DNA from 3 places in the Paenarthrobacter sp. NPDC057355 genome. Region 3 is predicted to be linked to each of the others. Evidence: riboswitches for the same ligand, from Rfam matches in the RefSeq annotation. Region 3 holds a riboswitch; each other region holds the start of a gene.
What was found. Region 3 has a riboswitch for glycine ahead of cycA (D-serine/D-alanine/glycine transporter). Riboswitches for the same ligand answer to the same signal wherever they lie in the genome.
Positions count from the first base shown of each region.

Region 1: it holds a riboswitch for glycine, as region 3 does, so the genes downstream of both, gcvP (aminomethyl-transferring glycine dehydrogenase) here and cycA (D-serine/D-alanine/glycine transporter) in region 3, are expected to answer to the same signal.
Region 2: it holds a riboswitch for glycine, as region 3 does, so the genes downstream of both, gcvP (aminomethyl-transferring glycine dehydrogenase) here and cycA (D-serine/D-alanine/glycine transporter) in region 3, are expected to answer to the same signal.

Region 1 covers NZ_JBHVAL010000004.1:31,728-42,387, forward strand. The annotation lists gene ACFUOZ_RS06815 (nitrilase-related carbon-nitrogen hydrolase) at 1-432, opposite strand, end outside; gene map (type I methionyl aminopeptidase) at 599-1,378, opposite strand; gene ACFUOZ_RS06825 (helix-turn-helix domain-containing protein) at 1,447-1,749, shown strand; gene ACFUOZ_RS06830 (helix-turn-helix domain-containing protein) at 1,755-2,342, opposite strand; gene ACFUOZ_RS06835 (NAD(P)/FAD-dependent oxidoreductase) at 2,445-3,446, shown strand; gene ACFUOZ_RS06840 (hypothetical protein) at 3,488-3,700, shown strand; gene ACFUOZ_RS06845 (amidohydrolase) at 3,783-5,027, opposite strand; gene ACFUOZ_RS06850 (cyclodeaminase/cyclohydrolase family protein) at 5,149-5,808, shown strand; gene ACFUOZ_RS06855 (MFS transporter) at 5,813-7,363, opposite strand; gene ACFUOZ_RS06860 (TetR/AcrR family transcriptional regulator) at 7,437-7,976, shown strand; glycine riboswitch at 8,070-8,167, shown strand; gene gcvP (aminomethyl-transferring glycine dehydrogenase) at 8,345-10,660, shown strand, end outside.
Region 2 covers NZ_JBHVAL010000016.1:15,707-26,366, reverse strand. The annotation lists gene ACFUOZ_RS16170 (AMP-binding protein) at 1-1,244, opposite strand, end outside; gene ACFUOZ_RS16165 (D-arabinono-1,4-lactone oxidase) at 1,417-2,709, opposite strand; gene ACFUOZ_RS16160 (aminobutyraldehyde dehydrogenase) at 2,752-4,257, opposite strand; gene ACFUOZ_RS16155 (purine-cytosine permease family protein) at 4,285-5,736, opposite strand; gene speB (agmatinase) at 5,733-6,731, opposite strand; gene ACFUOZ_RS16145 (PucR family transcriptional regulator) at 6,909-8,402, shown strand; glycine riboswitch at 8,489-8,588, shown strand; gene gcvP (aminomethyl-transferring glycine dehydrogenase) at 8,738-10,660, shown strand, end outside.
Region 3 covers NZ_JBHVAL010000022.1:59,022-69,681, forward strand. The annotation lists gene ACFUOZ_RS19045 (ExeM/NucH family extracellular endonuclease) at 1-2,741, shown strand, start outside; gene cycA (D-serine/D-alanine/glycine transporter) at 2,808-4,268, opposite strand; glycine riboswitch at 4,414-4,512, opposite strand; gene ACFUOZ_RS19055 (FAD/NAD(P)-binding protein) at 4,587-6,524, opposite strand; gene ACFUOZ_RS19060 (prolyl oligopeptidase family protein) at 6,584-8,788, shown strand; tRNA gene ACFUOZ_RS19065 (tRNA-Ser) at 8,880-8,968, shown strand; gene ACFUOZ_RS19070 (MFS transporter) at 9,103-10,542, opposite strand.

The sequences.
Region 1 (10,660 bases), on a different contig from region 3:
CAGCTCGCCGGCGGGGGAGACCAGGATGGCCGTATTCAGGCCGAGGCCGTCGTCCGTGCCATCCGGGTTCTCTGCACGCTGGTACAGGGAGGCGTGGACCGAGACTCCGAACTTGCGGGCGGCTTCTGCGGCGAAGGTGAAGGTGGGGCCGGTCAGCAGGTCCTCGGTGATGTCCGACGGACGGATGCCTGCCGCCGGGTTGTTCTCCGGCTTGGTGTCGGCGGGGTAGCGGGAGAGCGTCAGCTCAGGCAGGAAAACAACGGTGGCTCCCAGCTTGGCTGCGCGTTCGATTCCTTCGGAGAGTTCGGCGCGGAGGGCCGCTTCGTCGGCATGCCAGCGGTGCTGGACGACGCCGACGCGCAGCGGCGTCCGCGTGGAGGGCTCGGTGCGGGCCAGGGAAGTGGGGGCTTCGAGGCAGGTAATTTCAATCATGGGGGCATGTACTCCGGTGAGACGACAATCACTAAATGAATAGCGTTCATTTAGTATGGCGCGAGTCACGTCGGAGCGCAAGAGGCAAATGAATGGTGCTCATTTATGACGGCCTGCCGGACGCCCTTGAATTGGCCTGATAGGGGGCTTCAGCCCGCCATGGTACTCAGTCCGCCAGGGTGGGCATGGTGAGGACTTCGGCCCCGTCGTTGGTGATCGCGATGGTGTGCTCGCTGTGGGCCGTCCTGCAGCCGGTGGCACTGCGAAGTGTCCAGCCATCGGCGTCCGTGACCAGCTGGGCCGTATCTGCCATAACCCACGGCTCCAACGCCAGGAGCAATCCGGGCTGCAGCTTGTAGCCGCGTCCAGGCCGGCCCATGTTGGGCACGTGTGGCTCCTGGTGCATGGTGGAGCCGATGCCATGGCCGCCAAATTCGGTGTTCACCGGGTAGCCGGCCTCCTTGAGGACCGATCCCATCGCGTAGGAAAGGTCGCCGATGCGGGCGCCGGGCCGGGCTGCTGCGATGCCGGCGCGCAAGGCTCGTTCGGTCGCTTCAATCATGGCCACGCTCTCGGCGGGCTTGGTGTCGCCGACGATGAAGCTGATGGCGGAGTCCGCGGCGATTCCCTGCAGGGATACGGCCAGGTCGAGTGTGAGCAGATCGCCGTCGGCAAGTGCGTAGTCCCGTGGCAGTCCATGGAGGACGGCATCGTTGACGCCGGTGCAGATGTAATGGCCGAACGGCCCGCGCCCGAAGGAGGGGGCGTAGTCGACATAGCAGGACACGGCTCCGGCCTCCAGGATCATCTCCTTGGCCCAGGAGTCGATGTCCAAGAGATTGGTGCCCACGGCGCAACGTTCTTTGAGGGTGTGCAGGATGTTGGCCACGAGGGCGCCGGAAGCCTTTGCCCGAAGCAGTTCGTTGGCGCTGAGGATCTCAATCATGAGCAGCCCTTCTGTTGTACGTCCAATAACTATCCCGGCCATATTATCCCGGTATTACAATTGGAGCCATGGTCAGGTTGCCTCTCACACCCGCAGAGGCCGAGCGCGGACAACGCCTCGGCTCATTGTTGCGCCGCGCACGGGGTACGCGCTCCATGCTGGAGATCGCTCTCGATGCCCGTGTTTCCCCCGAGACGCTCCGCAAGATCGAGTCCGGCAGGGTAGCGACGCCGGCCTTTCCCACGGTGGCTGCGATTGCCGACGTCCTGGGACTGTCCCTGGATGAAGTCTGGGCGGAGATCAACCAGCCGGACGCCGGTACGGACCCAAGTGCGCCGCGCCGAAGCGCCCGGGAGTTCCTGGCCTCGTAAGCCTGTTAGCCCTGACGTTTGGGACGTGCCCGTACGTGCATGCGCTCGCCTTGTTGGCCGAACAGGGTCAGCAGCTCCACTGGCTCTGATGTGGCGCTGGCGAACCAGTGCGGAGTCCTTGTGTCGAACTCGGCTACCTCGCCGGGTTTGAGGATGAAGTCGTTCTCGCCCAGGACCAGCCGCAATTTGCCGTTGAGGATGTACATCCAGTCGTAGCCCTCGTGGGATTGGGGCTCCGGGATCTCCTTGCCGGTGCCACTCTTCAGCGCCATCTTGAAGGCCTGGATTCCGCCGGGCCGGCGGGTGAGGGGGAGTGCGGTTCCCCAGTGGTGGACATGTGGTTTGAGGTGGATGCGGGGGTCGCCGGTTTCGGGGGCATCTATCAGCTCTTCGAGGGGTATCTGGTGAAGCCGCGCTATCGGGAGCAAAAGTTCCAGGGTGGGCTTCCGCTGCCCCGATTCGAGGCGGGATAACGTACTGACGGAAATGCCCGTTGCCTCCGAAGCTTCCGCCAGCGTCAGGTTGCGCTGGGTCCGCAGCGCGCGCAGGCGCGGGCCGACGGCGTCGAGCATTGCGCTGAAGTCCTGGGTCATGGTTCCAGTTTGCCATACCGGCAAAATTGCTTGCTGATCCTGGAGGGGCTGGCCAACCATGGAAGGAGTGGCACAGGGCCGCGAGGGAATCACGGAGGCAAAGTGGTCAAGGAACAGAGCATCAAGGAGTACGACGTCGTCATCATTGGAGGTGGCGCAGCTGGGTTAAGTGCCGCCGTTACGCTCGGCAGGGCCCTCAGGTCGGTGCTGGTGATCGACGCCGGCGAACCCCGGAATGCTCCTGCCGCGGGGGTCCACGGCTTCCTGTCCAGGGACGGCATTGACCCCAGGGAACTCCTGGAGCTAGGACGCGAAGAGGCGCGCGGCTACGGGGTGGATATCGTCGACGGCGTGGCCGTTGCGGCGCGCTCGACGGCGTCGGAAGACGAGGGCGCCGAACCCGCCTTTGAGGTGGACCTGGGAGAGGGCATCACCGTCAAGGCGCGGCGGCTCCTGGTGACTACTGGACTGACAGATCTGTTGCCTGGCATTGAAGGCCTTCGCGAACGTTGGGGTCGGGACGTGCTGCACTGCCCCTACTGCCACGGCTGGGAAGTGCGGAACAAGGCGATCGGGATACTGGGGACGGTTCCGATGGCCCTCCACCAGACCCTGCTGTTCCGGCAGTGGAGCCCGGACATCACGCTGTTCCTCAACGACGTCGTTGAGCCCACGGATGAAGAGTGGGAACAGCTTGCCGCACGTTCCATCAACGTTGTTGAGGGCAAGGTGCGATCCCTTGAGGTCACGGATGACGCTGTGAGCGGGGTGGTCCTGGCTTCCGGCAAGGTCATTCCAGTCGAGGCCATGGTGACGGGTACCCGTCTGGAGGCCCGGTCCGGAGTGCTGGAATCCCTTGGGGTCAAGGTGGTGGAGCACCCTATGGGAGTGGGGCGGCATGTCGAAGTGAATCCCATGGGAGGTGCCACTTCGGTGCCGGGCGTGTGGGCGGCCGGGAACGTCGTCGACCTCATGGGTCAGGTCATGGCATCGGCAGCTTCGGGTGTCATGGCGGGAGCAGCAATCAATGCCCACCTGATAACTGGGGAAACCAGGCTCGCGGTGGAAGCGGCCCGGAAAAATAGTGGTCGACGTTCGGCATAAGTGCGGGGATCATTAAAGGATCGCCACTAAAGGAGGTTGGCATGTGCTACGCGTACTATGACGACTTCGAGCGGCGCACGAAGAAGGACTCCGCGCGCAAGCCCGAGACCCGCACCACAGAGGCAAAAGAGCCTGCTGCCCCGGCGGAGACCCGCCCAGGGACGGAAGGCACGCTGTGGACTTTCCTGGCACGTCGTCGCAGGGAGCCTGCGGTTTACGAACCGAAGGTGGACCGCATCCACGAGAAAGTCTAGGGATCACTCCCCGACTGGAACGAGCACTGAATCCACGCAAAAGGCGCCGGGACCACCGGCGCCTTTTCCATGGGCTCCCAGGTCAGCTTTCCCCGGGTTGGTTTCGTTCTGTTGTGCCCAAATACTCCAGGGCAGCTGTGACCAGGGCTTCTGTTCCCTTGGCCAGCGTGGGCTGGATCAAGGGTGCGAAGTACGGCGAGTGGTTGGACGGAATGTCCTCCGGGAGCCGGCCTGTGGTTGCCCACTCCCTGAACAGTGCGGGGTCTGCGCCGCCAAGGAACCAAAACACCAGGGGTGCGTCGGCTCCCTTTGCCAAGGCCCCGACATCTTCGCTGCCGGATACGGGTCCGGGATCGATGACCTGTGCCGCCCCGAACTCGGCCTTGAAGGCTGCTGCGATTCTGCCGGCCGCCGATTCGTCGTTGACGGTGAGCGGGAAGTGCTCCTCGAACTGGATCTCCGGATCCTTTGGAGCGCCGGAAGCCGTAGATTCGCCTTGCACAATGCGCTCAATCGATCCGAGGATTTTGTCACGGATGGAGTCGCTGAAGGTCCGTACGCTCAGGCCCAACGTGGCGGTTTCGGGGATGATGTTGTTCTTTGTCCCGGAATGGATCTGTCCCACGGTGACCACTGCCGAGTCGCTGGCAGCGAGCTCACGCGAAACAATGCCCTGCAGGCGGACCGTGGCAGCTGCGGCCATGAGGACCGGGTCAACCGTGGTTTCGGGGCGCGAGCCGTGCCCGCCGCGTCCGTGCAGGGTGATGTTGAGGGAGTCGGCTGAAGCCATCGTGACGCCGGCCCGGATGCCGAACCAGCCGGCCGGGAACGGCGCGACATGTTGGCCGAGAACGATGTCCGGCTTCGGCGCGACGTCGTACAGGCCGCCAGCCACCATTGCGTTCGCGCCACCGCCCCATTCCTCCGCAGGCTGGAAAACGGCGATCAACGTGCCTTGCCAATTGCCACGTTGCGCGGCCAGTGACTCCGCCGCGCCAACCAGGCAGCTGACGTGGACGTCATGGCCACACGCGTGCATGACGGGAACATCGTTGCCCTCATGATCGACGCCGGCGGCGGTACTTGCGTATTCCAATCCCGTGGCTTCTTTGACGGGCAGGGCGTCCATGTCGGCCCGGAGCATCACCACTGGCCCGGAGCCGTTCTCAAGGATGCCCACCACGCCGGTTTTGCCGATGTTGCGGTGGACCTTGAATCCGAGGTTTTCCAGGTGTCCGGCGGCGATCTCCGCTGTCCTGGTCTCCTGGAAGGACAGCTCCGGGTGGGCGTGCAGGTCTTTGTAAAGCTCTTCGAGGTCAATGGTCATGGGTTTACCCTCTTCGTTCGACGCCTTCGGTCCGGCCAGTGTATCCACCGGCAGTGTGCGATGCCTGTGTGTGCGAAGCCTGTGTGTGCGAAGACCGAACAGTCGCGGCAGACTGGATGCCATGAAGAATTCCGAACCCGCCACCACGCAGCAATCCACCGTCGAGGACTGGACGAAGGCCTTGGCAGAGTCGAACGGTTCGCCCGGTGGCGGCGCAGGAACGGGGGTCATGCTCTCGATCGCGGCCGCGCTGACCTCCATGGTGGCAGGGTATACGGAGCCTGAAGACCACCAGCGGGAGGAGCTTTCCGGGATTCATGCCCGGGCCCACGAGCTGAGGAACTCTGCCTTGCAACTGGCAGACGATGATGCCTCGGCTTCCGATGCTTTCGGGGCTGCCTTCCGCCTGGACCCGGGTCCGGAACGCGAAAAGGCCATCCACCGGGCTTCGGTAGACGCGGCCAAGGCCTCTGCCGTGCTGGGTGAGCGGGCGATCGACGCCATCGAGGACCTCGGCTGGCTCGCTTCCCACGGCAACCCTGCCCTCATCGCCGACGTCGTGGTTGGCTTTGGTGCGCTGCGCGCCGCCATAGCGGGAGCGCGGACCAACGTGAGCTTCGACCTCGCGTCCCTGACCTCCGCGGGGACTGGGCTTGAGGAGGTCAGGGAGCAGCATCCGGAACTGTGGAAGACGGTCAGCCGCCTCAGCGACGCGCTGGAGCGGATCGACCAGCTGACTGCCGGCGTCGACAAGAAGGCCGCACCTACCGAAGCGGTGTAGCTTCCTATTTCGCCTTGGGTACCTTGCGGAGTACGACGGCGGCCATCACTGCCGCTCCGGCCATCAGTACCAGCCCAATCGCCGCAGTGATGTGGACTCCGGAGTCGAAAGCAATCCGGGCGGCAGTGGTCAATGCTTCGGACAGCTGGGTGGGAAGGCCGGAGGCTGCGTCCACGGCACCGGCCAGCGTTTCACCCGACTTCCTGGCAGCTTCGGCGGGGACGCCGTCGGGAATGACGAGGTTGTGCTGGTAGGACGCCGTGAGGATCGAGCCGAGCACGGCCGTTCCCAAAAGTGATCCCAGTTCATAGCCGGTCTCGGAAATCGCCGAGGCCGCTCCGGACTTGTCCGCAGGCACGGATGCCAGGATCAGGTCGTTGGAGATGGTCTCGGCTGCGCCGACGCCCACGGCCAGCACAGTCAGGGCGGACAAGAGGAACACCGGTCCGGTGCCGTGGTCGCCCATGACAGCCACCAGGTACCCGATGGCGCTCAGTGTCAGTCCGCCGGCCACAACGAAACCAGGCCGCACGCGCTTGACCAAAGGCACCACCAGCAGCCCGGCGATGACGGTGGCCAGGAGTGCAGGGATCATGGCAATTCCGGCTTCCATGGGGGACTGCCCTTCGACCAGCTGCAGGTGCTGGGCAAAGAAGTAGATGAAGCCCGTCATGGAGAACAAGGACAAAACGTTGGCCACGATTGCTGTGCTGAACACCTTGTTCTTGAACAGGGCGACATCCAGCATGGGGCTTTCGATCCTTTGCTGGCGACGAACGAACACGATGCCCATCACCAGGCCGAAGCCCATGAAAGCGGCCGCCGAGGCACCGAAGCCGTGGACGGCGAACTCCTTGATGCCGTAAACGAACGGCGCCATGGTGACTACGGACAGGACGATGCTGGGCACGTCGACGCGGCCGGGCTTGGCGTCCTTGGACTCGGGAATCAGGACCCGGCCGAAGGCAAGGAGGGGCAGGAGCAGGAAAGCTGCCACCAGGAAGACGGCGCCCCACCAGAAGTGCTCCACCAGCCAGCCGCCGAAGATCGGGCCCAGTGCGGCGCCGCCGGAGAAGCCGGCAGCCCACACGGCGATCGCGAGCCGGCGGCGGTTGGGGTCGGTGAAGATGTTCCGGATCAGGGACAGCGTCGAGGGCATGAGCATGGCGCCGAAGACGCCAAGTGCGGCGCGTCCGGCAATCAGCCACTCAGCAGAGGGCGCGAAAGCCGTAGCAGCCGAAACCGCTGCGAAGCCTGTGCTGCCGATCAGAAGCAACCGGCGTCGTCCGATCCTGTCGCCAAGGTTGCCCATTGACACCAGGAGCGCCGCCAAAACCAGCGGGTAGGCGTCAATGATCCACAGGAGCTGGATGCCGCCGACGTCCAGGGAGCGGGCGATTTCGGGCAAGGCGAAGGTGAGCGCGGTGTTGTCGACGGCCACCAGCAGCACAGGGAACATCAGGAGTGCCAGGGCCGTCCAGTCGCGCCACGGTGCTGCCTGCCCCTGGGTGGGGTTGACGGAACGGGGTGCTTGGGTTGAGGACGGCGAGAACATGCATGTAACTATACCGTCCAGACGGTATAGTTACAAATGCAGGAACCGTAAAGCTTTAGGGAATGATGTACATATGCCACGAAAACCAGTTGCCCGGGACGCCGTCCTGGATGCCTTCGAAGCCCTCCTCATCGAGGTAGGGGAGCGGGCAGCCACCCTGGACGCCGTCGCCAAGCGGGCCGGGGTCTCCAAAGGCGGGCTGCTGTACCACTTCCCCAACAAGGAGGCCCTGATCAGCGCCTTGCTCGAACGCCTCGATGAACTGGCGGAGCAGGACATAGTTCAGATGAAGGCAGCGCCGGACGGGGCAGCTTCATACTTCATACGCACTTCTCTGTGGGGCGGAACCCCCATGGACCGTGCCTTCGTAGCCGCAACCCGCCTGGCCGAGGTGGCCCACGAAGAGACCCGCCGCCGCTTTGCCGGAATCCAGGAGCAGTGGCTGGGAGTGCTGGCTGAGGACGTCGGCCCGGAGGTCGCCAAGGCCGTCAGTTATATGGGTGACGGACTGTATTTCAATGCGATGTTTGAGGGCGGACAGGAGGCCGGCAACGCTGGGCGGGAGGCCGACGTCGAGATCCTGTTGGGCGTGCTGGACCGTTTGCGGAAGTGACGCTTCGTCCATTTGCCGCGGGGGCTTGCACGTAGGACAATTAACCCTTGTGGCGTGCCCTGTGTGGCGGCCACGCACAATTGAACAAGCCTTTGATCTGCGGCGGGAGAGTCCTGCAAGCACGTGATGCAGGCGCCGTAGGAGCAAACCCTCCCCAGGAATCTCTCAGGCCCACGCACCGCCGCGGCGAGGCAACTCTGGAAAGCAGCAGGCGACCGTGCCCTTGGCATGGGATGCTGTGCTCACCGACGGTGCAAGCGAGTCGTTGTTCTGACAAGTCGCGGAAACTCTCAGGTCCAATACAGAGCGGGGAGGAACCCGAGCCGCTGTGGCGTACCCAAACGCCGCCCAAGTATTGGAGTTCCTTCGTGACGGTTAGTTCTGCCTCCACCACCTTCGTTGATCGGCATATCGGCGCGCGCCGCCAGGCCGACATTGAGACCATGCTCAAGTCCGTGGGTTACGACTCCGTGGATGCCCTTGTGGATACTGCGGTTCCCAACGACATCCGCCAAGAAGTTGCACTGACCCTGCAGGACGCCCTTTCCGAGGTCGAAGTCCTCGCGGAACTGCGCAAGCTGGCCTCCAAGAACAAGACCGCCGTGCAGATGATCGGCCAGGGCTACTACGACACCATCACCCCGCCGGTGATCCGTCGCAACATCCTTGAATCCCCGGCTTGGTACACCGCCTACACGCCGTACCAGCCGGAGATCTCGCAGGGCCGCCTCGAAGCGCTCCTGAACTTCCAGACCATGGTCCAGGACCTCGTTGGCCTGCCGATCGCCAACGCCTCCCTGCTGGACGAAGCCACTGCAGTGGCCGAAGCCGTCCTCATGATGCGCCGTGCCAACAAGAACAAGGCTGCCCAGGATGGCAAGACCGTCCTTGACGCCGACTGCCTGCCCCAGACCATCGCCATCGTGAAGGGCCGCGCCGAGGCCCTCGGTTTCGAGGTTGAGGTCGCGGACCTTTCCGCCGGATTGCCCGACGGCGCCATCAACGGCGTCGTCCTCCAGCAGCCAGGCGTTTCCGGCCGTGTTTTCGACCACTCAGCCGTCATCGCCGAGGCTAAAGAGCGCGGCGCGCTGGTTACCGTCGCTGCCGACCTTCTCTCCCTCACCCTCATCACCCCTCCGGGCGAGCAGGGCGCCGACATCGCCGTAGGTTCTGCCCAGCGCCTGGGCGTGCCGCTGTTCTTCGGTGGCCCGCACGCCGCATACATGGCCGTCCAGAAGGGTCTTGAGCGTTCCATGCCGGGCCGTCTGGTTGGCGTTTCCAAGGACGACGCCGGTGTCCCCGCCTACCGCTTGGCGCTGCAGACCCGCGAGCAGCACATCCGCCGCGAGAAGGCCACGTCCAACATCTGCACCGCGCAGGCACTCCTGGCCATCGTTGCCTCGATGTACGCCGTCTACCACGGTCCCGAGGGCTTGAAGGCGATCGCCGAGACCGCCAACCGCCACGCCCGCACCCTGGCCGCCTCCCTGAAGGCTGCCGGCGTCGAGGTCCTTCACGGTTCGTTCTTCGACACCGTCACCGTTCGCGTTCCGGGCAAGGCCGCAGAGTTCGTGGCGGCAGCCGAGGCTCGCGGGATCAACCTGCGCGGCGTAGACACGGACACGGTGGGCATCTCGGTGGACGAAACCACCACCTCCGAGGTTGTGGCCGATGTCGCGGCGGTCTTCGGTGCTTCCGTGGTTGAGTCCGCGGAAGGCTTCGCGCTGGACGGTGCCGTTGAGCGCACCAGTGAGTTCATGCAGCACCCGGTGTTCAACACCCACCGCTCCGAGACCCAGCTCCTGCGCTACATCCGCAAGCTCTCGGACCGCGACCTCGCGCTGGACCGCACGATGATCCCGCTGGGTTCGTGCACCATGAAGCTCAACGCCACCGCTGAAATGGAAGCCATTTCCTGGCCGGAGTTCGCCTCGATCCACCCGTTCGCTCCGGATTCGCAGACAGCCGGCTGGCGCGAACTGATCGCCGGCCTCGAAGCCCAGCTGACCGAGATCACCGGTTACGACCAAGTGTCCATCCAGCCGAACGCCGGTTCCCAGGGTGAGCTGGCCGGACTCCTCGCGATCCGCGGCTACCACCTCTCCAACGGCGATGACCAGCGCAACGTCTGCCTGATCCCCGCCTCCGCGCACGGCACCAACGCCGCCTCGGCAGTGCTGGCAGGCATGAAGGTCGTGGTCGTGGCCACCGCTCCCGATGGCACCATCGACCACGTTGACCTGAAGGCCAAGATCGAAGCCAACCGCGACGCCCTTTCGGCCATCATGATCACCTACCCGTCCACGCACGGTGTGTACGACGCAGACGTCCGCGAAGTCTGCGACGCCATCCACGAAGCCGGCGGACAGGTGTACATCGACGGTGCCAACCTCAATGCCCTCGTTGGCCTTGCCCAGCCGGGCAAGTTCGGCGGCGACGTCTCGCACCTGAACCTGCACAAGACCTTCTGCATCCCGCACGGCGGCGGCGGACCCGGCGTTGGCCCGGTCGCAGCCAAGGCACACCTGGCACCGTTCATGCCCGGCGACGCAGCGTCCTGGACCGAGGGCAATGACGTTCCGATTTCGGCCTCCCGCTTCGGCTCGGCCGGTGTCCTCCCGATCTCCTGGGCCTACGTGAAGCTCATGGGCGGCCAGGGACTCACCGAAGCCACCAAGTCCGCG
Region 2 (10,660 bases), on a different contig from region 3:
AGGGACAGCTCGTGGCTACCCTCCACGACCGCTGCCAGTCCGTCGTCGGAACCCGCTACGGCGGCCGTCAAGCCATAGTCCGCCAGCATCCGTTCAACCTGCCCCAGATCGATCCGGAGCCCCACGATCTTGACGAAGCGGCTGCGCCGGCCGACGATTTCGTAGAGTCCGCCGGGTCCGAGCCGGGCGAGGTCGCCGGTTCGCAGTTCCGTGACGTCCCGGCCGCGGGCAAGGTCCGCCGGGTGCTCGGCGTAGCCCAGCATGACATTGGGCCCGGAATAGACCAGCTCGCTGTCATCGAGGCCGGGTACTGGTTCCAGCCGGAAGGATCCCCCGGAGACGGGTACGCCGATGGCATGGGGATGCTCCGCGGCCTTGTCCGGCGGGAGGTACGCCATCCGGGCCGTCGCTTCGGTTTGGCCGTACATGACGAAGAGATCCCAGCCGCGTTCCTGTCCGAGCTGGGCGTAGGCGCGCACCCTGTCAGGAGTCAAACGCCCACCGGCCTGGGTGATGTACCGCAGGCTGGGCAGGTCCATGCCCTCGAAGCCCACGCGCTCCAGAAGATCGAAGGTGTAGGGAACCGCGGCGAACGATGTCATGGATTCGCGCCGCATCAGATCCCAGAAGCACGGGTCCACCACGGACAGATCGGTGAGCGCTATCGACGCTCCCACCAGAAGGTGGCTGTTCACTACGCTCATGCCGTAGCAGTAGGACAACGGCAGCGTCGTTGCTGCCCGGTCGTCCTTGCGGAGGTGCAGGTACTGGGCGATGGCGGCCGCGTTTGCCTGGATCGACTCTGCCGAGATGCGCACGAGTTTCGGGGCGCCGGTTGAGCCGGAGGTACTCAGCAACAAAGCAAGCTCCGGGTGGAGTTCGTGGCCGCTGTGCTCCCGGCGGATATCCAGCCTGATGTCGCCGTCCACCGACCGCGCCACGATATCCGGGTCATAGGCCGCAACCAGCGATTCCGCGGCCTGCCCGCCACCGGAGGGGAGGATCAGCAAGGGCTGGCCGGACGCCAGAGCCGCGAGGTACACGGTCAGGGAGGGCAGCGTGTTTTCTGCTTCGAGGGCGATAAGGCGCCGGCCGTCGCCAAAGGACCTGGCCATCTCCTCGACCCGGGCCGCCAACTGCGCGTAGGTCACTGTTTGCCCGGGGAGGCGTACTGCAGGCCGTTCTCCGAAGGATGCCAGGCGGGCGGCAAAGGCGACTCCGGCCAAATCCGGCTGAATACTCACCCGAAAAAGTTAGAAGGTATGGCTAACCTAACTCAAATGGATTAGGCCGCGCGCCGGAAAGATGACGTTGGGGGGATGTGAGCGAGGGATGGGGAATGGGGGGTGGGATGTGAGCGAGCGTCGGTATTGCAGACGCTCGCTCACATCCCACGCCCTTTTTGGGGACGCTCGGTCAGCCGAACAGCGCCCGCGTGTGGTCGTTGAGGAACATACCGCGGGGGTCGAACTCTCGCCGGACCTGGAGGAAGGTGTCCAGTTCCGGGTAAAGGCGTTCCAGCCGGCTCCGCGTCATGAAGTGGATCTTGCCCCAGTGGGCGCGTGGCTCGAACTCCTGCAGCACGGCGTCGGCGTCCCGGAAGAACTGCCAGTAGTCGGTGCCTGGCTTGGTGGTGAGCGTGATGACGGTGCTGTCACGTCCTTGGAACTGGGACATGTAGGCGTCGTCGGCCTTCACCCAACGCACTTCCACGGGGTACTTCTGGTCAGGGTGCTTGCTGCGGATCAGGTCCTGGATGACTTCGACGGCGGCCAGGCCGTCTTCGCTGCGGACGAAGTACTCAAGTTCGTGGAATTGGGTGGTGAAACCGCCCGGGTAGATCCGGTAGGAGCGGTCCAGCCGGGCGCCTTCAACGGTCGAGATCCGCGACTCGTCCGGGATCGAAGCCTCGTTGTACCGCTTGGTGTAGCTGCGGTTCCCCATGCGGTGGTCCGGAGATCCGGGCAGATCCAGGAGCTCGCACGAATCGTCCTCGGGGCACCACAGGAAGGAGTAGTGTCGGTTGGAGTCTATGTCGTCCTGCCAGGTGGCGGCAGTTTCGGACCACGTGGGATAGGTGATCTGTTCCTGGAGGTAGTACTTGTCCTCCACTTCCAGTTCCACCTCGAGGAAGACCCCCAACGTGCCCAACGCTGTCTGGGCGGCCCGGAGTTCGCGAAGCTGGCCCTCGCCGATCTCCACGATCTCGCCGTAGCCGTTGATCAGTTTCACCCAGCGCAGCTTGGACGAGAAGCTGCCAAGGTCCTTGCCGGATCCGTGGGTGCTGGTAGCCAATGCACCTGCGACTTGTTGCTTGTCGATGTCCCCTTGGTTGCTGAGCGCCAAGCCCTGCTCCCAGAGCGGGTCGCCGAAGGCGTTGATGGTGGTGCCGGCCAGGGCCCGGGCCCGGCGGTTCAAGCGATCGGTTCCGGTGATGCCGGAGAGCTGGGACATGTCCATCAGGACCCCGCCGGTCTGCACCAGGGGAGATGATGAGTGTCCCGAACCGACCGCCCGCACAGGCAAGCCTTCACGGATGGCGAACCGTACGGCGTCGAGTGCTTCCTGTTCGTTCCTTGGCTGGACGGTGAAGGCGGGCGTCGAGGTTTGGTTCCCGCCCCAGTTGGTCCACGGCACCTCGGTCTGGAAAGGCGCCGACGGCGTGGCGGCAGGGGGCGCCGAGGGAACGGTGGGGTTCACAGTGGTCATTTCACAAAGCTCCGTTGCTTCTTTGGTTTCGCGTGGTGGGGCTTACGCGCCGTGGTTAATCATGACGTGCTTGGTCCGGGAGTAGTCATCCAGGGCGTAGAGGGAGAGGTCGCGGCCGTAGCCGGATCCCTTGAATCCGCCCCAGGGCACTTCGTTCGCCAGTACCAAGTGGGCGTTGACCCACACCGTGCCGAAGTCCAACTGCTTGGGGACGCGCAGGGACAAGCTCGAATCGCGCGTCCATACCGAGGCGGAGAGTCCGTAAGGGCTCTCGTTGGCCCGACGGACCGCTTCCTCAGTGGTGCTGAAGGTTTCCACTGTGACAACCGGGCCGAAGATCTCATGGGTAGCTATCGGCGCCCCGGCCGGAACGCCGGTGATGACGGTCGGTTCGATGAAGAAGCCGGTCCCTTCAAGGGCGGAACCACCAACGGCGATGGTCAGGCCCGCGGAACGGGCTTCTGCCAGCGCTTCCTTGACGCGCTCAAAGTGCGGCCGGGAAATCATGGGGCCCATCTCCACCGCCTCCCCGGCATCCGGGGCACCCACCACCAGCGAGCCCACCTCTTCAGCCAGGTATTGCGTGAATTCCTCGGCTACCGACTCGTGGACCAGCACGCGGCAAGCAGCACCGCAGTCCTGCCCGGCGTTCCAGTACCCGGCGTTTCGGACGCCGGCAGCGGCAGCCTGGAGATCGGCGTCGGGGAAGACCACCACGGGTGCCTTGCCGCCGAGCTCGAGGTGGACGCGCTTGACCGAACGTGCGGCTGTCTTAGCCACCGCCTGCCCGCTGACGACGCTGCCGGTCAGGGCTACAAGGGCGATATCCGGATGCTCGGAAAGCCGCTGGCCCACTGTCCGGCCTTGACCGGTCACGACGTTGAGGATGCCGTCCGGGATGCGTCCGGCCAAGAGTTCAACGAGCTTCAGCGTGGAGAGCGGCGTTTGCTCCGAGGGCTTCATGACAATGCTGTTGCCGGCAGCGAGGATGGGCGCGATCTTCCACGCAGCCATGAGGAGCGGGTAGTTCCATGGAGTGATGACGCCAACCACTCCCACGGGCTCGCGCAGGATCACGGAGGTGTGATCCGTCGCGTAGTCGCCGCCGGCCATGGAGGTCAGGGTTCGCGACGCGCCGGCCATGAACCGGAAGGTGTCGATGGTGCTGGTCACGTCGTCTTCGGCGACGGCCCGCGGTTTCCCGGTGTTGGCCGACTCGATGACTTCGAACGCTGCCCGGTTGTCTTCAATGATGTTCGCGATGAGATTCAGGACGTCGGCGCGTTCCTTGGGGGTGGTGGCACCCCAGGTTTTTTGGGCTTCGACGGCGGCTGCCACCGCGGCGTCCACATCGGCTGCGGTGCCCGCCTGGACTGAGGTGATGATCTCCTCGGTGGCGGGGTTTACGACGTCGATCAGGTTGCCGGAAACCGTGGCGGGAACGAACGATCCGTTGATGAAGTGCCCGGTGGGCGGCAGGATCGCGGAGACATTGGAGGTGCCTTCGGCGCGGTGGACCGTGAACGTTTCGGACTGGATGGTGGTCATGATGCTTCGCTTTCAGATGAGGTCAGGTCAGATGAGGTCAGGGGTGAGGGAGTTGGCGGGAAAGGGCGCGGCTTCTGTCTTTTTGCCGAACAGGCGGGCCGCGACGTAGTACAGCGGTGCAACGACCACCAGGCCGACGATCCAGGAGATGTCGACGCCTCCCATCGCTTCGGCCAAGGGGCCGGTGTAGATAGCGGTTGCTGAGAAGGGCACCTGGATCAGGGCGCCTGCGATGTACGAACCGATGGCGACCCAGTTGAACCGCCCGTACACGCCGCCGTCGCGCTTGAAGAAGTCCTCCACGCGGTAGTCGCCGTGCCGCAGCAGGTAGTAATCCACCAGGTTGATTGCGGTCCATGGGACCAGGACGTACATCAGGAAGGACAGGAAGTTGGTGTAGAAGAGGATGAAGTTGTCGCGGGCGAACAGTGCGATGGAGACCGCCAGGACAAAGAGCACGACGGCGGCGACGCTGCGGGTTTTCGCGCGGGGAAGCCACGTGGGCTTGAAGGTTTGACCTATGGTCAGTGCGCAGAGGACGCCGCAGTAGAGGTTCATGGCGTTCGAGGCAGCCACGCCCAGGCAGAAGATGCCCACGATGATCAAGGTCCACGGCTGGAGCAGGGTTCCCAGGCTGCCGACGATTTCAACGTCGCCGGCGCTCATCGCCACGGCGAGCGTGCCCACCAAGGCGCCCAGGATCATGGGAAACAGCGTTCCCAGGACGCAGCCGGAGTACGAAGCCCAGAAGGCCGGTGCCGACCCCGTGCCCTGCGGCATGTACCGCGAGTAGTCCGAGACATAGGGCGCGTAGGCCAGTTGCCACAAGGCCGAAACCGAAATGGTGCCCATGAAGCCCACCCAGTTGAAGTCGCCTTGTTCCAGGAAGTTGGCAGGCAGCCCGTCCACCATCAGGATCCAGCCGAAGGAGAGCAGCAAAGCCAGGCCGGCCGCGACGCTCAGCACCCGTGCGTAGGCATGGATGAGGCGGTACCCGAAGATGGTGGCGATCACGCTGACCACGCCGATGATGATGATGCCTCCGTCGACACTGATGGCGGGACTCACTGCCGCCATTGCTTCGCCGCCGAAAACGAGGTTCGCTGCAAAGAAGCCCACATACATGACCACTACGATCACGACGATCAGCAAGGCTCCGAACGAACCGAATTGGCCGCGGGTCTGGATCATCTGGGCAACCCCAAGCTGGGGGCCTTGAGCCGAGTGCAAGGCCATGAAGATGCCGCCCAGCAGGTTGCCGATGATGATGCCCACGATCGCCGGCACGAAGCTCAAACCGAACACCGTGGTGGCGAGTCCGCCGGTCACGATGGTCATGATCATGATGTTGGAACCGAACCAGATGGTGAACAAGTCCCGGGCCTTGCCATGACGTTCGTTGAGGGGAATCGGCTGGATGGTCTTGTCCTCAAGCCGTGGAACTTCGGTTGCCTGTTTCGTGGAGGACGGCGTACTCATGACGCGCTCCGGGACACCGATTCGAGTTCGCGGAGCTCCGTGGCCTTGCTTCGGTTGACCATCAGGGCCAGCAGGTCGAAGACAAGGGTGGCCGCAGCCACGGTGGTGATGTCGGCGTGATCGTAGGCAGGAGCCACTTCCACCACATCCGCACCGACGATGTTGATGCCGTCCAACCCCCGCAGCAGGGCGAGCAGCTCGCGTGAATGCAGGCCGCCCATCTCAGGGGTTCCCGTGCCGGGAGCGTAGGACGGGTCCAGGACATCGATGTCGATCGAGACGTAGACAGGGGTGTCGCCAAGGCGTTCCTTGACCCGCTCAATGGCGGCCGGCACGCCGATGACGTCCAGGTCCGAGCATCGGATGATCTGGAAGCCGAACTCGTGGTCCCGGAGGAAGTCGTTGCGGTCATAGACAGGGCCGCGGATACCAACGTGCATCGACTTGTCCTCCACAAGAAGGCCCTCTTCGAAAGCGCGGCGGAAGATGGTGCCGTGCGTGATCGGCTGGTCGAAGTACGTGTCCCAGGTATCCAGGTGGGCGTCGAAATGCAGGAGTGCGACCGGCCCGTGGACCTTGTTCAGTGCCCGGAGCATGGGAAGGGCAATGGTGTGGTCGCCGCCGATGGACACCAAGCGCTTGGATTCGCTGATGAGCGGCAGGGCCTGCTCCTCGATTTCGCGGACGGCGCGGGTGATGTCGTACGGGGTGCAGGCGATGTCGCCTGCGTCAACAACCTGCGCTTCGTACACGGGCTCGACGTCGAGCTCCGGGTGGTAGCCCGGGCGCAGGAGCCGCGATGCCTCGCGGACCGCGGCAGGACCGAAACGGGCGCCGGGACGGAAGGAGGTTCCGCCGTCGAACGGCACACCGACAATAGCGATGTCGTAGTCCGGAACGCAGTCGATCTGGGGAAGTCGGGCGAAGGTGCCGAGGCCGGCGTAACGGGGAACTTTTGTCGCGTCCACGGGGCCAATGGGCTGGTGCGTTGTCATGGCTGGGTCCTTCGGGTAGCTGGGGCGCTCGCCGTTGAGCGGGAAGTGCATAATTCAATTCTTGGTGACGCGGATCACCCCGGATAGCGGTACATTGACTACAAATAGCCGAGGCACTTAGACAAACGTCTAAACGCCGCTCAGAGACGGCCGTCCGCGCCGAAAAGGAAGCGAAATATGGCCATCACCGTCGCCGAACTCGTGGCTGAACCGCAGCTCGGCCTCACCCTCCTGGCAGGCGCTGCGGGTGTAAACAATCGAATCACCTGGGCGCACACTTCGGATCTTCCGCGCTTGTGGGAGTGGGTCACCGGCGGGGAGCTCATGATGACCAACGGGCTGTCCATCCCGCCGGATGCTGAAGGGCAGGTGGCGCTCGCCGAGGCATTGGTGGACGCGGGTGCCAGTGCGTTGGCGATTGGTGAAAAGATGCACGCGCCGCCGCTGACGTCTGGGTTCCTGGCTGCCTGCGAGCGGCTTCCGCTTCCCCTCCTCAACATCCCCTACCCGCTGCCGTTCATCGCCATTGCCAGGTCCGTGGCTGAGTCCTCGCTCCTCGAAGAATCCCGCCGCCTCCGCCAGACGGCACGCGTCTACGACCTCCTGCGCACCGCCGGTGCGTCGGAGGATCACTGGCAAAGCCTGGTGCTTCGGCTCGCGACGGAGCTCGATTCCGAGCTGTTCGTGGTGGACCGGCGTTGTCTCCATCCCTGGCATCCCGAGGGCCATTCCCTGCCGAAGTTCCTTGTGGAGGAATGGTCGCCGCAACCGGGCCGGGTGACTGTTGCGGGCAAGAACTTCCAGTGGCACCGGATCCGCGGCCGTCACGTGCTCACCATGGACATCCCCACCCACGCGAATGCGCTTCTGGTGGTGCTGCCCGGCAGCGAACCGCACCCTGACGCCGTCGTCCTTCTGCATGCCGCAACGGTGCTGGGACTCCAGCTGGCGCGGATCGTGCTCTCGCTCGAAGGTCGGCACCGGCTTGCCGGCGAGTTCCTCCTGCAGGCCCTCGATGGGCGGCTCGGAACGGGCGAGATCGAGCGTCGGTTGACGGCTTTCGAGGTACCTCCCCAAAAGTTCGTGGTCGCCTCGATGGCGGCGGACGACGGCGACAGGCTGGCCAACGTGCACGTCGAACTCTGGCGGCACGGCGTCCAGGCGGCCTCCTTGCGGCGGAACGACCGGTTGCATGTGGTGGTCGCCTCGGATGTCGCGGACGGCTTGTTGGTCCACTGCGCCGGGCCGGAAAGCGTCATCGGCGTCAGCTCGCCGGCCGCCGTCGCCGGGCTCCAGCAGGCCTTGCAGGAATCGCTGTGGGCGCTGGGTTCGGCCAAAGCCAACAAGCTCGGGCTGGCCCGGTACGCGGAGGGTCCCAGCTGGCTTGGACTGACGGGATTCGAGGAAGGAACCGCGTTGGTGCAGCGTCTCCTGGGTCCGGTTTTTGAGTACGAGCAGCGCCAGGACGGCGATCTGATGGTCACGTTGAGAACCTATTTGGACTCGCAGCGCTCATGGCAAAAAACCGCGTCCGCGCTCTTCACGCACCGGCAAACCATCATCTACAGAATCCGGAAAATCGGCGAACTGACGGGGCTGGACATGGGTGAGACGTCCACGTTGGCACAGCTCTGGCTTGCCTTGCAGATCCACGAGGCGATGCATGGCTGATCGCTGTGGGAAAGGTCGCGCCTTGCACTTTTTCGCAGCCACCCGCTATGGTGTGAAGCGTGTCACTGACGTGGCGCAATCGCTTTTGATCTGCGGCGGGAGAGTCCTGCCGGGTACATCCAGTCAGGCGCCGTAGGAGCAAATCCTCCCCAGGAATCTCTCAGGCCCATGTACCGCCGCGGCGAGGCAACTCTGGAAAGCAGTCCGGGCAACCGGGCTCACCGACGGTGCAAGTGGGCAACCAAGTCCACGGAATCTCTCAGGTCCAATACAGAGCGGGGAGGAACCCATATTCAACGTGGCGTCCCTTGGGCGCCTGAATCCTGGAGTTCCTCGTGACTGTTCAATCCTCCCCAACCGCTTTCGCGGACCGGCATATCGGCGCCCGTCGCCAGGCCGATGTTGACACCATGCTCAAGGCGATCGGCTATGACTCGGTTGATGGCCTTGTGGACGTTGCTGTCCCCGATTCCATCCGCCAGTCTTCGCCCCTGACCCTGCAGAAGGCGCTGAGCGAGACGCAGGTCCTGGCCGAGCTCCGCAAACTCGCGGCGAAGAACAAGACCGCCGTGCAGATGATCGGCCAGGGCTACTACGACACCATCACCCCGCCGGTGATCCGCCGCAACATCCTTGAAGCCCCGGCCTGGTACACCGCCTACACGCCGTACCAGCCCGAGATTTCACAGGGCCGCCTTGAGGCGCTGCTGAACTTCCAAACCATGGTCCAGGACCTCACCGGGCTCCCGATCGCCAACGCTTCGCTGCTGGATGAAGCCACTGCGGTGGCCGAAGCCGTGTTGCTGATGCGCCGGGCCAACAAAGCTGTGAAGGACGGCAAGACCGTCCTGGACGCCGACCTCCTCCCGCAGACCATCGCCATCGTCAAGGGCCGGGCCGAGGCGCTCGGCTTCGAGGTCCTCGTGGCTGACCTTTCGGCCGGATTGCCCGACGGCGACATCAACGGCGTCGTCCTCCAGCAGCCCGGCGTTTCCGGCCGGGTCTTCAACCACGCCCCCGTGATCGCTGCGGCGAAGGAACGGGGCGCGCTGGTCACCGTCGCGGCCGATCTGCTGGCGCTCACCCTCATCACGCCCCCGGGCGAACAGGGCGCGGACATCGCCGTCGGAACTGCGCAGCGCTTCGGTGTCCCGCTGTTCTTCGGTGGCCCGCATGCCGCTTACATGGCCGTCCGGAACGGCATGGAGCGCACGCTTCCCGGCCGCATCGTGGGTGTCTCCAAGGACAACGCGGGCGTGCCCGCGTACCGCTTGGCGCTGCAGACCCGCGAGCAGCACATCCGCCGCGAGAAGGCCACGTCCAACATCTGCACCGCGCAGGCATTGCTGGCCATCGTTGCCTCGATGTACGCCGTCTACCACGGCCCGGATGGCCTGAAGGCGATCGCCGAAACTGTCCACGGCCACGCCCGTGTGCTGGCTACTGCCTTGCAGAAGGCAGGCCGCGAACTGGTCGCCGACTCCTTCTTCGATACCCTCACCGTCCGCGTCCCAGGCAAGGCGGACAAGGTGATCGGCGCTGCCGAAGCACGCGGCATCAACCTCCGCTACATCGACGCCGACACCGTGGGTGTTTCCGTTGATGAAACCACGACGCCGGAGGTCCTATCCGCTGTCGCCGTCGCCTTTGGTGCGGGTCCCGTAGGGGACGCCGCCGGGTTCGAGCTGGCTTCCGACGTAGTCCGCACCTCCGACTTCCTGCAGCACCCGGTGTTCAACACGCACCGTTCCGAGACGCAGCTGTTGCGCTATATCCGCAAGCTGTCCGACCGGGACCTGGCCCTGGACCGCACCATGATTCCGCTGGGTTCGTGCACCATGAAGCTCAACGCCACCGCTGAAATGGAGGCTATTTCCTGGCCGGAGTTCGCCTCGATCCACCCGTTCGCGCCGGATCACCAGACTGAGGGTTGGCGTGAGCTGATCACCGGTTTGGAAGCCGACCTGACGGAGATCACGGGCTACGACCAGGTCTCCATCCAGCCCAACGCCGGTTCCCAGGGTGAGCTTGCCGGTCTCCTCGCGATCCGCGGCTACCACCTGTCCCGTGGCGATGACCAGCGCAACGTCTGCCTGATCCCCGCCTCCGCGCACGGCACCAATGCTGCCTCGGCTGTGCTGGCGGGAATGAAGGTGGTTGTTGTTGCTACGGCTGCCGATGGCACGATTGACCACGCCGACCTCGCCGCGAAGATCGAAGCCAACCGCGACGTGCTTTCGGCCATCATGATCACGTAC
Region 3 (10,660 bases):
CCAAGCTGGTGGACGCCCTCAACCTCAAGACCCCGGGTGTCTGGGACTACGTGCGCACTCCTGCGAACGCTCCCCCGCTGAGCGACGAGGACATGATCCGCACGGCATTCATCTTCAAGAAGGCAACTGCCGAACCCGTGGGCGAATCCATCATCCACAACGACACCGTGGCATTCGCCAGCGCACGCAAGCCGCTGGCACAAGTGTTCAAGCCAGTCGGCGGGGCTGATGACAAGAAGTTCATCGCGATCGTGAACCACTTCAAGTCCAAGGGCTCAGCGGCTACCCCGGACGATACCGACAAGGGGCAGGGCGCTTCCAACATCGCCCGGACCAAGCAGGCCCAGTCCCTGCTGGCGTTCTCGCAGGATCTGCAGGCCTCCAAGGGTACCGACAAGGTGTTCCTGATCGGCGACTTCAACGCCTACGGCAAGGAAGATCCCATCAACGTCCTGACCGGCGCCGGCTACACCGACCTTGAAGTTGGTACCGGCAAGCACTCCTATCTGTTCGGCGGAATGGTCGGTTCCCTGGACCACATCCTGGCTTCCCCGTCGGCGGCACAAAAAGTCACCGGAACCGACATCTGGAACATCAACTCCGTGGAGTCCGTGGCGCTGGAGTACAGCAGGTATAACAACAACGTGACCAACTACTACGCTGAGGACGAATTCCGGGCCAGCGACCACGACCCCGTGGTGGTCGGCCTGAACCTGGCCCCGGACGCACCGGCAACAGTGGACCTGCAGTTCCTGGGCATCAACGATTTCCATGGCCGCATCGACAACAACACGGTGCTTTTCGCAGGAACCGTGGAAAAGCTCCGCGCGGCGGCAGCACCGGGCGCCACGGCATTCATCTCGGCCGGCGACAACATCGGAGCTTCGCTCTTCGCCTCTTCGGTTGCGAAGGACCAGCCCACCATTGACGTCCTGAATGCACTGGAACTGCAGGCTTCCGCGGTCGGCAACCACGAGTTCGACGGCGGCTGGCAGGACCTGCGCGACCGCGTCATCGCCGGAGGTGCCAATGCGAAGTTCGCCTACCTGGGCGCCAACGTCTACCAGAGGGGCACCACTACCCCGGTCCTGCCGGAGTACAAAGTCCTGGACATGAATGGCCTGCGGGTCGCCGTGATCGGCACGGTCACCCAGGAGGTACCAACGCTGGTGACCCCGGCTGGCATCGCCGATCTGGAATTCGGGGACCCTGTGGAAGCCATCAACCGTGTGGCCGCCAGGATCAAGGCTGACAACGCAGCTGACCTGATCATCGTGGAGAACCACGACGGCGCGGCATCGGGAACACCGGAGGGCGCAACGCTGGAGCAGGAAGTGGCGGCAGGTGGTCCGTTTGCCAAGCTGGTCAACGAAACCACCCCTGATGTCGCTGCGATCTTCACCGGCCACACCCATAAGGAATACGCCTGGGATGCCCCCGTCCTGGACGCCAACGGCCAGCCAACGGGCAAGACCCGGCCTATCGTGCAGACCGGCAACTACGGCGAGAACGTGGGCAGCGTGACGCTCACGGTGGACACAGCTTCCAAGTCCGTGACGGCCTACAAGGCTGCAGTTGTGGACCGCACCACTGACACCGCCGCAAGCCTGGTGGCCGCCTACCCGCGCGTTGCCCAGGTCAAGACCATCGTGGACAAGGCCTTGGCCAACGCCGCGGAAATCGGCAACCAGCCGGTCGGTGCGGTAACAGCTGATATCACCACCGCCTTCACCCCGGACCCGGCAGGCGGCGCCCCCAAGCGTGACGATCGCGCGAGCGAATCGACGCTGGGCAACCTCGTGGCGGACTCTCTGGTGGACACGCTCAAGGCGCCGGAACTGGGGGCGGCTGAGATCGGCGTCGTGAACCCAGGCGGCCTGCGCAACGAGCTCTACTACGCTCCGGACGGCACCATCACCTACGCAGAAGCCAACGCTGTGCTGCCGTTCGTGAACAATCTGTGGACCACGTCGCTGACAGGTGCGCAGTTCAAGACCCTCCTGGAGCAGCAGTGGCAGACCAACCCGGACGGAACGGTGCCCAGCCGCCCGTACCAGCAGCTGGGCCTGTCCAAGAACGTCAACTACACCTACGACGCTGCCCGCGCCGCAGGTGATCGCGTCACCGGAATCTGGGTCAACGGCGCGGTCATCGATCCTGCCAAGCAGTACAGGATCGGCACCTTCAGCTTCCTGGCAACCGGCGGTGACAACTTCCGGGTGTTCAAGGAAGGCAGCAACACGAAGGACACCGGTCTTGTGGACCGGGATGCCTGGATCAAGTACCTCCAGGCCCACAACCCGGTATCGCCGGATTTCGCCCGGCGTTCCGTCGCCGTTGCCAACACCACCGGCGCCGAGGTCAAGGCAGGCGAGCCGATCACCCTGGCAGTGTCCAAACTGGACCTGACGTCGATCGGCAGCCCGGCCAACAAGACCCTGAAGGCAGTCTTTACCGACGCCAAGGGTGCCTCCCTGGTGCTCGGCGACGTGCCCGTTGCAGCCGGCTCCGCCACGGTGAACCTCAAGGTTCCCGCAGCGGCCGCTGCAGGCACCGGCACGGTGGTGCTGACCGCCGTCGAAAGTGGAACGACGGTCAAGGTGCTGGTCAAGGTGGCTGCAAGCGGGCCCCAGCCGCCGCAGTGCACCGAGCCAACCAAGCCGTCCAAGTGGTACGACATCGTGGGCTGGCTCCGTTATGCCTTCGCATGGCTGGAGTACCAGAAGTGCCTGCGGGGCTAACCTACCCCTGACAGCCAAAGAGCCAGGCTTCTCAACCATCGAGGGGCCTGGCTCTTTGCATGGGTCTCAGCTGCGGACGGATTCGGGTTCGTTCACCCGTTCAGCGTCCTTCTGCAGCTCGGCCTTGAAGTGCTCGTAACGGGCCAGGTGGGTGGGCCGTTTGCGAAGGACCGCCCAAGCCACGCCAAGGGCCAGGAACCACACCGGAGTAACCAGCAGCGCCATGAGCGTGTCCGGCTGGGTGGTCAGCGCCCAGAGGATGAATGCGAAGAAAGCAAACACCACCCACACCATCACCACCCCGCCCGGCATCTTGAAGGCCGAAGAATCATGCAGGTGGGGGCGGCGCTTCCTGAAGGCCAGGTAGCTGGCCAGGATGATCGACCACACGAACACGAAGCAGACAGCCGAAACTGTGGTGACCATGTCGAACGCCTTGCCCACGTCCTGCCCGGCGTACATGAGCACGACGCCGGACAGCAACAGGACGCAGGAAAGGAACAGGGCGTTGCGGGGTACTTTGCGTCCGGAGAGGGCACTGAAGACGGCCGGCGCGTCGCCTTCCTGGGCCAGGCCGTACACCATGCGGGACGTGGAGTAGATGCCGGAGTTGGCCGAGGACATGGCGGAGGTCAGCACCACCAGGTTCACGATCGTGGCGGCGGCGCCGAGGCCTGCCAGGGAGAACATGGCAATGAAGGGGCTGTGGCCCGCGGCGAACTGGGTCCAGGGAGTGACGGACATGAGGATGATGAGCGCGCCTACGTAGAAGAGCAGCACGCGGATGGGGATGGAGTTGATGGCCTTGGGAAGGTTCTTCTCCGGGTCCTTGGCTTCAGCCGCGGTGGTGCCCACCAGCTCAATGCCCACGAACGCGAACACGGCGATCTGGAATCCTGCAACAAATCCCATGAACTCGTTCGGGAAGAAGCCGCCATGACTCCAGAGGTTGCTGAAGCTGGCCGGTCCGGCGTCGGACTGGAAGCCGCTGAAGATCATGAAGAGGCCAACAATAATGAGCGCCGCGATGGCCACGATTTTGATGAGCGCGAACCAGAATTCGGTCTCGCCGAAGGCCTTGACCGTGGCCAGGTTCAGGAGCAGCAGGATGCCGATGGTGATGAGCCCCGGGATCCACAACGGCAGTCCGGGCCACAACTCCTCCGAGTACCCGGCAATCGCAATGACATCGGCGATGCCCGTGATGACCCAGCAGAACCAGTAGGTCCAACCGGTGAAGAAGCCGGCCCAGGGACCCAGGAGGTCGGCGGCGAAATCGCTGAAGGACTTGTAATTCAGGTTGCTCAGGAGCAGTTCGCCCATGGCACGCATGACGAAGAAGAGCATGAAGCCGATGATCATGTACACGAAAATGACGGACGGACCGGCCGCGGAAATGGTCTTGCCCGAGCCCATGAACAGGCCGGTTCCAATGGCTCCGCCGATGGCGATGAGCTGGATGTGGCGGTTGCTGAGTTGGCGCTCGAGATGGGGTGAATCGTTGCCGGTGGTGGGATGAATCGTCAAAGGAACTCCGTCGTTCAGGCGGCACAGGGGTGCCGCATTGATTCGGGTTCCTCCCCGCTCTGTAGGTAGACCTGAGAGTTTCCGCAGGCATGGGCCTGCTTGCACCTTCGGTGAGTCCGGTGGCCGGACTGCTTTCCAGAGTTGCCTCGCCGCGGCGGTACATGGGCCTGAGAGATTCCTGGGGAGGGTTTGCTCCTACGGCGCCTGACGAAATGTACCGGCAGGGCTCTCCCGCCGCAGATCAAAAGCGCGCACACCCTTGCGGGTGATGCAGCTCACACAGTAACGAAGGTGGGCTGGCGGCGCAACCCCGGGGCGCTACAGTCCCAGAATGCTACGGGCGATTTCATCGGCGTCGCGCAGGGTCCGCTGGCCACTGGCATAGGCGGGGCCGGTGCGGGGACGCGCCTCCGCAGCGATGGCATTGCCCCACTGGGACGCGGACAGCTGCAGCCCGAGCACGTACATGTTTTCGGTTACGGACCCGTTGGCGGCTATCGGGCGGTACGGGTGCGGTTCGACGTCAAGGCCGGTGGTCTGCATGGGGGTGCCCTCAACGCTCATCATGATCTTGGTCCGCACCAGGCCGTCTGACATGAGTTGCTCAAGCAGCGGGGAAATATTAATGCCCACCCTGTTCGCCGGCGACATCGCCTCGATAAGGGTCTGTGCCTCCACGGGACCGTCGTGAACCCATGGCGAAGCCGCCCGGAACACCTTTGCGCTCCGATCAACGCTGAACTTGGGGTCCGGTCCCACAAAGCTTACGACGCCGGCACGCGCCAAGGCGGCCAGCTGCTCCGAGCGGAGCGCGGGAGGTCCGCTGGCCAGTCCTTCGACAAACGATTCGAACCAGCCGCGCAACCCGGCCAACCACGACTCGTCGGTGATCCCGCCGTCCGCGACGACGGTCTTAAGGATCGCCCGGCCGGTGTGGAGTGCGCCGATGGCCATTTTCACCGGGTCCGCTTCACCCAAAGCCGAGCGCCGGGCGTCGTCGTCCAGGTAGGCAGTGATCGCGGCATCCAGGTCACGCCGGGATGTGAACGTCCGTCCCGCCAATGGCGCCGCGAGCCCACGAAGATTCAAACGGCGCGAAGCAACAACATGCTTTTCAACCAGGGCTTCCACGTCGTTTTCCCAGTGCGCCGTGGTGTGGGCATGCGGCTGGAGCGCGTCCTGCAGGTCGGCCAGGAACTGCGCCGGATCCTTGATGGCGGCGGGCTGGGACCGGGCCAGTGTTGAGTAGTAGGCCCACAGCGCGTCCCGGTGCAGCAACGGCCAAAGGTCGTGATCGAAACCGGGCTGGATCCCTGCTGCCCGGAAACGGTCCACTGCGGCTTCGGTCAGGTACCGCATGGTGATGCTGCGTGGGTAGTAGCCGTCCAGCCCGGCCTTGGCCCGGTACGGCGTACCCCTGCGGGAGGCTGCGAAAATCCTGGGCTCCCGACCCGATGGCCGGTACTCCAGCACCCCTGCCCCGGGTACTCCCGCCTCGACAAACTTGCCGCCGCGGCCCTCCGTCAGCTGGCCCATCACGTCGAAGAAGTTCAGGCCCATGCCGCGGACCAGCACGGGCTCGCTGTCCGGAACGGCCTGCCAGTCGACATCTGCCGGCGGCGCTGGCGGGAAGTACAGCAGGCCCAATTCGTCGGCTGCGCGCTTGAACGACTTCTGCTCCGGGTTCAGCCGCGATTCGATGTGTCCCAACGCCAGCACCACGGAACCGACGGTGAGGCTCGAGCCGTTGGCAAGTTCGACGTCGAACTTCCCGTCAACCGGACGCGCAGCAACGGCGAGCGTTTCGTGGAAGGTGACCTCGACGCCGTCGGGCAGCCGGTCCAGAATCTCCTCAAGTGTCTGGCGGAGATAGCGCCCATACAGGGCACGGCTGGGGAAATCGTGGGATTCCAAGGTGGCCAGCTCAGCTTTTTCGGCCTCGTCCAGGCCCGCGCCATCACGACGCCGGGCCTCCCGCCACTGGTCGAAAGAGCCACCAGCCAGCGGGGTTGCGAGCCGCGGATCCTCGGGGATCAACGTGGGATAGAAGGCCTGGGTGTTCATCAAGTAAAGGCGGGACTGGCTTGGCTGCCACACGTGCCCTGAACCGGCAGGAAACGGATCCACAACATGGATGTGGAGGGTGGCCCCACGAGTGTCGCCGGCAGCCCAGTTCGCGAGCAACCGCTCAAGGACACTGGTGCCCCGAGGGCCGGCCCCCAGCAGGGCAACACGGTTGGTTTGGGATTTAGCCACGCTCAAGCCTAACTCTGCGTGACTTGCCCACCGTCGAACAGTGTTGCTTGGATGGGGCGATGACCACCACAGCAGCTGATCCCTCGCCCTTGTCAGAGAATGCCGCCGCGCCCGAACCCACGGATGAGAACGCCTGGCTGGAAGACAGCCACGGCGAAGAGCAGCTCGCATGGGTCAGGGAACAGAACGCACGCACCGAGGAACTGCTGGAAGACGCCGATTATGCGGTGCTCCAGTCCGGCATTTTGGAAGTCATGGACTCCACCGACCGGATCGCCATGGTGAACAAACGCGGCAATTTCTACTACAACTTCTGGAAGGACCAGGAGCACCCCAAGGGGCTGTGGCGCCGCACCACGTGGGAGAGCTATCTCAGTGATGAACCTGACTGGGATGTGCTGCTCGACATCGATGCCCTGGCAGCCGCGGAAGGCGTCGAATGGGTCTTCCACGGCGCCGGTTTCCTTCGCCCTGCCGACGGCTCCGAGTACCGCCTGGCCATGGTTTCGCTCTCCCCCGACGGTGGCGACGCCGACCGGCACCGGGAGTTCGACGTCGAATCCCGCACCTTCGTGGACCCTGCGGCAGGTGGCTTCGACATCCCCACGGCCAAGGGAAACGTGAGCTGGCTTGATACCGACACCCTCCTGGTGTCCAGCACCGCCGAAGGCCTGCCCGCAACGTCCTCCTCCTACGCACGGACCGGCGTCAAGCTTCGCCGCGGTCAATCGCTTGCGGACGCTGAACGCCTCTTCGAAATCCCCGAAAACCACATGCTTGCCATGGTGGCGCACGACTCCACTCCCGGCTACGAGCGGACCTTCGCCGTGGACTACATCGACTTCTACAACCGCAGTACGTGGTTGCTCCGGGACGACTCGTGGGTGCCCATCGACGTTCCCACCGATGTGAACCTCAGCGCCCACCGCGATTGGCTGCTCCTCCGGCCCCAGGGCGACTGGGAGGTGGATGGCGTGGTGTACCCCGCGGGCTCCCTGCTGGCCGCCGACTTCGAACGCTACATTGCCGGTTCGCGTGCCCTGCTGGTTCTGTTCACCCCGGATGCGCACACGTCCCTGCAGTCCTGGAGCTGGACCAAGGACTACCTGCTGCTGAACCTTTTGCGGGATGTCTCCTCGGAGATCCGCGTGCTGGACCCTGCAACCGTGGACAGCGAGGGGGCGTGGGCTTCCACCATCCTGGATGCCTGCCCTCCCTTGCATGATGTCAACGCCTACGCAGTGGACGATGAAGACACCTCGGATTCCGGCGCCGGGAATGACTTCTGGTTGGTGGCCACCGGCTTCACGACGCCCACCACCTTGACCCGGGGCACCCTCGGACCTCCATCGTCCGGCGCCGAAGCCGGCGGCGTGGCGAGCGAGCACGCAGTAGTCAAGCGGTCGCCGTCGTTCTTCAACGAAGCCGACTACGAAGTCCAGCAGCACTTCGCCGTGTCCTTGGACGGGACCAAGGTCCCCTACTTCCAGGTGGCCTCCAAGGATCTGGTGCTCGACGGGCAAAACCCCACCCAGCTCTCCGGCTATGGCGGATTCGAGGTCTCCCGGACCCCGGCCTATAGCGGAACCATTGGTCGGGCCTGGCTTGAGCGCCGCACCACGTCCGACGTCGGGGCTGCCGCCCACTCCCGCGGTGGCGTCTACGTGGTGGCCAACATCCGCGGCGGCGGCGAGTACGGTCCTTCATGGCACCGCGCCGCGCTCCAGGAGAACCGGCACCGCGCTTACGAGGACTTCGCCGCCGTCGCCAAGGACCTGATCTCCCGAGGCGTCACCAGCCGGCGCCGGCTTGGCTGCGTCGGTGGCTCCAACGGAGGCCTCCTGGTGGGCAACATGCTGACCCAATACCCGGAACTCTTCGGCGCGGTCTCCTGCGGCGTACCCCTCCTGGACATGCGGCGGTACACCAAGCTTTCGGCTGGCTACTCCTGGATCGCCGAATACGGTGACCCGGATGTCCCTGAGCAATGGGAATTCATCCGGACCTTCTCGCCGTACCACCTGCTGCGCGATGGCATCGAGTACCCCGAAACGTTCATCTGGACCGCGACCTCCGACGACCGGGTAGGACCTGTCCAAGCCCGGAAGATGGCGGCACGGATGCAGGCCATGGGCATCCCGAACGTCTGGTTCCACGAGGCATTGGAGGGCGGGCACGCCGGGGCATCCGACAACAGGCAGGCTGCAGCCCTCCAGGCCCGGAGCAATCACTTCCTGTGGCTCGCGCTTGCCGGGAGCCACTGACCTCGTTCCAGGACGCTGACACTAAAGTGCGCAGCTGTTTTGCACTGGACGGCACGTTCTGCGTATCCTTGGTGGGCTAGCTATAGCGGATGGAGACGTGCCAGAGCGGCCGAATGGACTTCACTGCTAATGAAGGGTCGGGGTTAAACTCGACCGGGGGTTCAAATCCCCCCGTCTCCGCGAATTGGTCCCGGTTTTCGAACCGGGACCTTTTGCGTTTAAGTGGCTTGGGCTCAGGTTTTCGGCGCCCCGAGTTTTCGGCGCCCCAGGTTTTCGGCGCTCCGTGTTTGGGGCGCCCCAGGCCCGGGTGTGCTCTAAGTGCGATTGGTGCCGGCTGCCACTCCGCTGACTTCCGCTCCCGCGTGACGGTGCAACGTCAGGCTGTCGACGGTACTGATCAGCATCAGGACAGCCATGGCCATGAACGCCCCCTTGTAGGCTCCCGAGTGGTCAGGGCCGAACAGGCGTGTCGCGTCAAAGAGGCGCAGGAACAAGGCCCCGACCGCGATTCCGGCCGCAGCCGCCAGCTGAACCAGCGTGGCCGAGATCGCGTTGGCGGAAGGCAGCTGACCGGGAACGATGTCCGCGTACTGCACTGAGGCGTACGCGGAAAATCCGATGGAGCGGAAAGCGCCGCTGAACAGCAGCAAAGCAAAAATCAGGGGTTCGGGCGTCTGCGCGTTGAGGAATGCACACAGGGCGAACGTCACGGCCGAGGCCAACGAAGCGAATACCAGGACGGCTTTGAAACCGAAGCGCCTGATGAGCGGCGTCGTGGCTGGCTTGATGCCGATGTTGCCCACGAACACCGCCGCGACCATGACGCCGGCTTTGAGGGGATCCCATCCGAAGCCGTCCTGGAACATCAGGGGCAGCAGGAACGGCACTGAACTGATGGTCAGCCGATAGATAAACCCGCCCGTGGACGTGGCCCGGAAAGTCCTGGTGCCAAAGACGCTGAGATTGAACAGCGGCACTTTGGCCTTCCTCATCCAGAAAACTGCCCCTGCCAGGGAAAGCACGCCGGCTACGACCACCAAGACTGCAAGGAGGTTGGAGGCGTGGCCGCCCAGGGTTTCAAGACCGACCACCAAGGCTCCCACGCCCAAAGTAGTGAGCAGGAGGCCAAACCAGTCGAGGCGGCGGCCGCCGTCAAACTGTGTGCGCGGAACCAACCTGAGCGCGGCGATGAATGCCGCCAGGCCCAAAGGAACGTTGATGATGAAGATCCAGTGCCACGAAAGGAATGTAGTGAGGGCCCCGCCCACCATCGGAGCCAGGACGGGGGCCAGGAGCCCCGGCCAGACCAGATAAGCGGTTGCCCGGAGGAGCTCGGACTTGGGCGTACCCCGCAGGACCACCAAGGTTCCCACGGGTACCATCATGGCCCCGCCCATCCCCTGGGCCACGCGGCTGAGTGTGAGCATGGTCAGATCGGGGCTCACCGCGCAGAGCAGGGATGCGATGGTGAAGACAGAGATCGCCAGGCAGAAGATCCTGCGGGCACCGAACCGTTCAGCCAGCCAACTGCTCAGCGGGATCCCCATCGCGACTGTGACCAGGTATGCCGTCATGGTGATGTTGATGTCCGCTGGAGCAACCCGGAAGTCGGAGGCGATGCTTGGAATGGCCGTAGTCAGGATCGTCCCGTCAAGGAACTCCATGAAGAACGTTGCCGCGACCAGCAAGGCCAAACGCGGCCGCCAGCTGGTTTGGCTGGCATCGGTGACGTCTGCGCTGGGTCTTGTGGTCATGGCTCCGGTCCAGGTTCGGGCTGCGGTCTGCGGCTGGGCTCAGCGTTTGAGCAGAATGGGCGTTTCCTCGATCCTATAGACCTGATGTGGGAGCGATCACAACATGACGCTTTCCTAC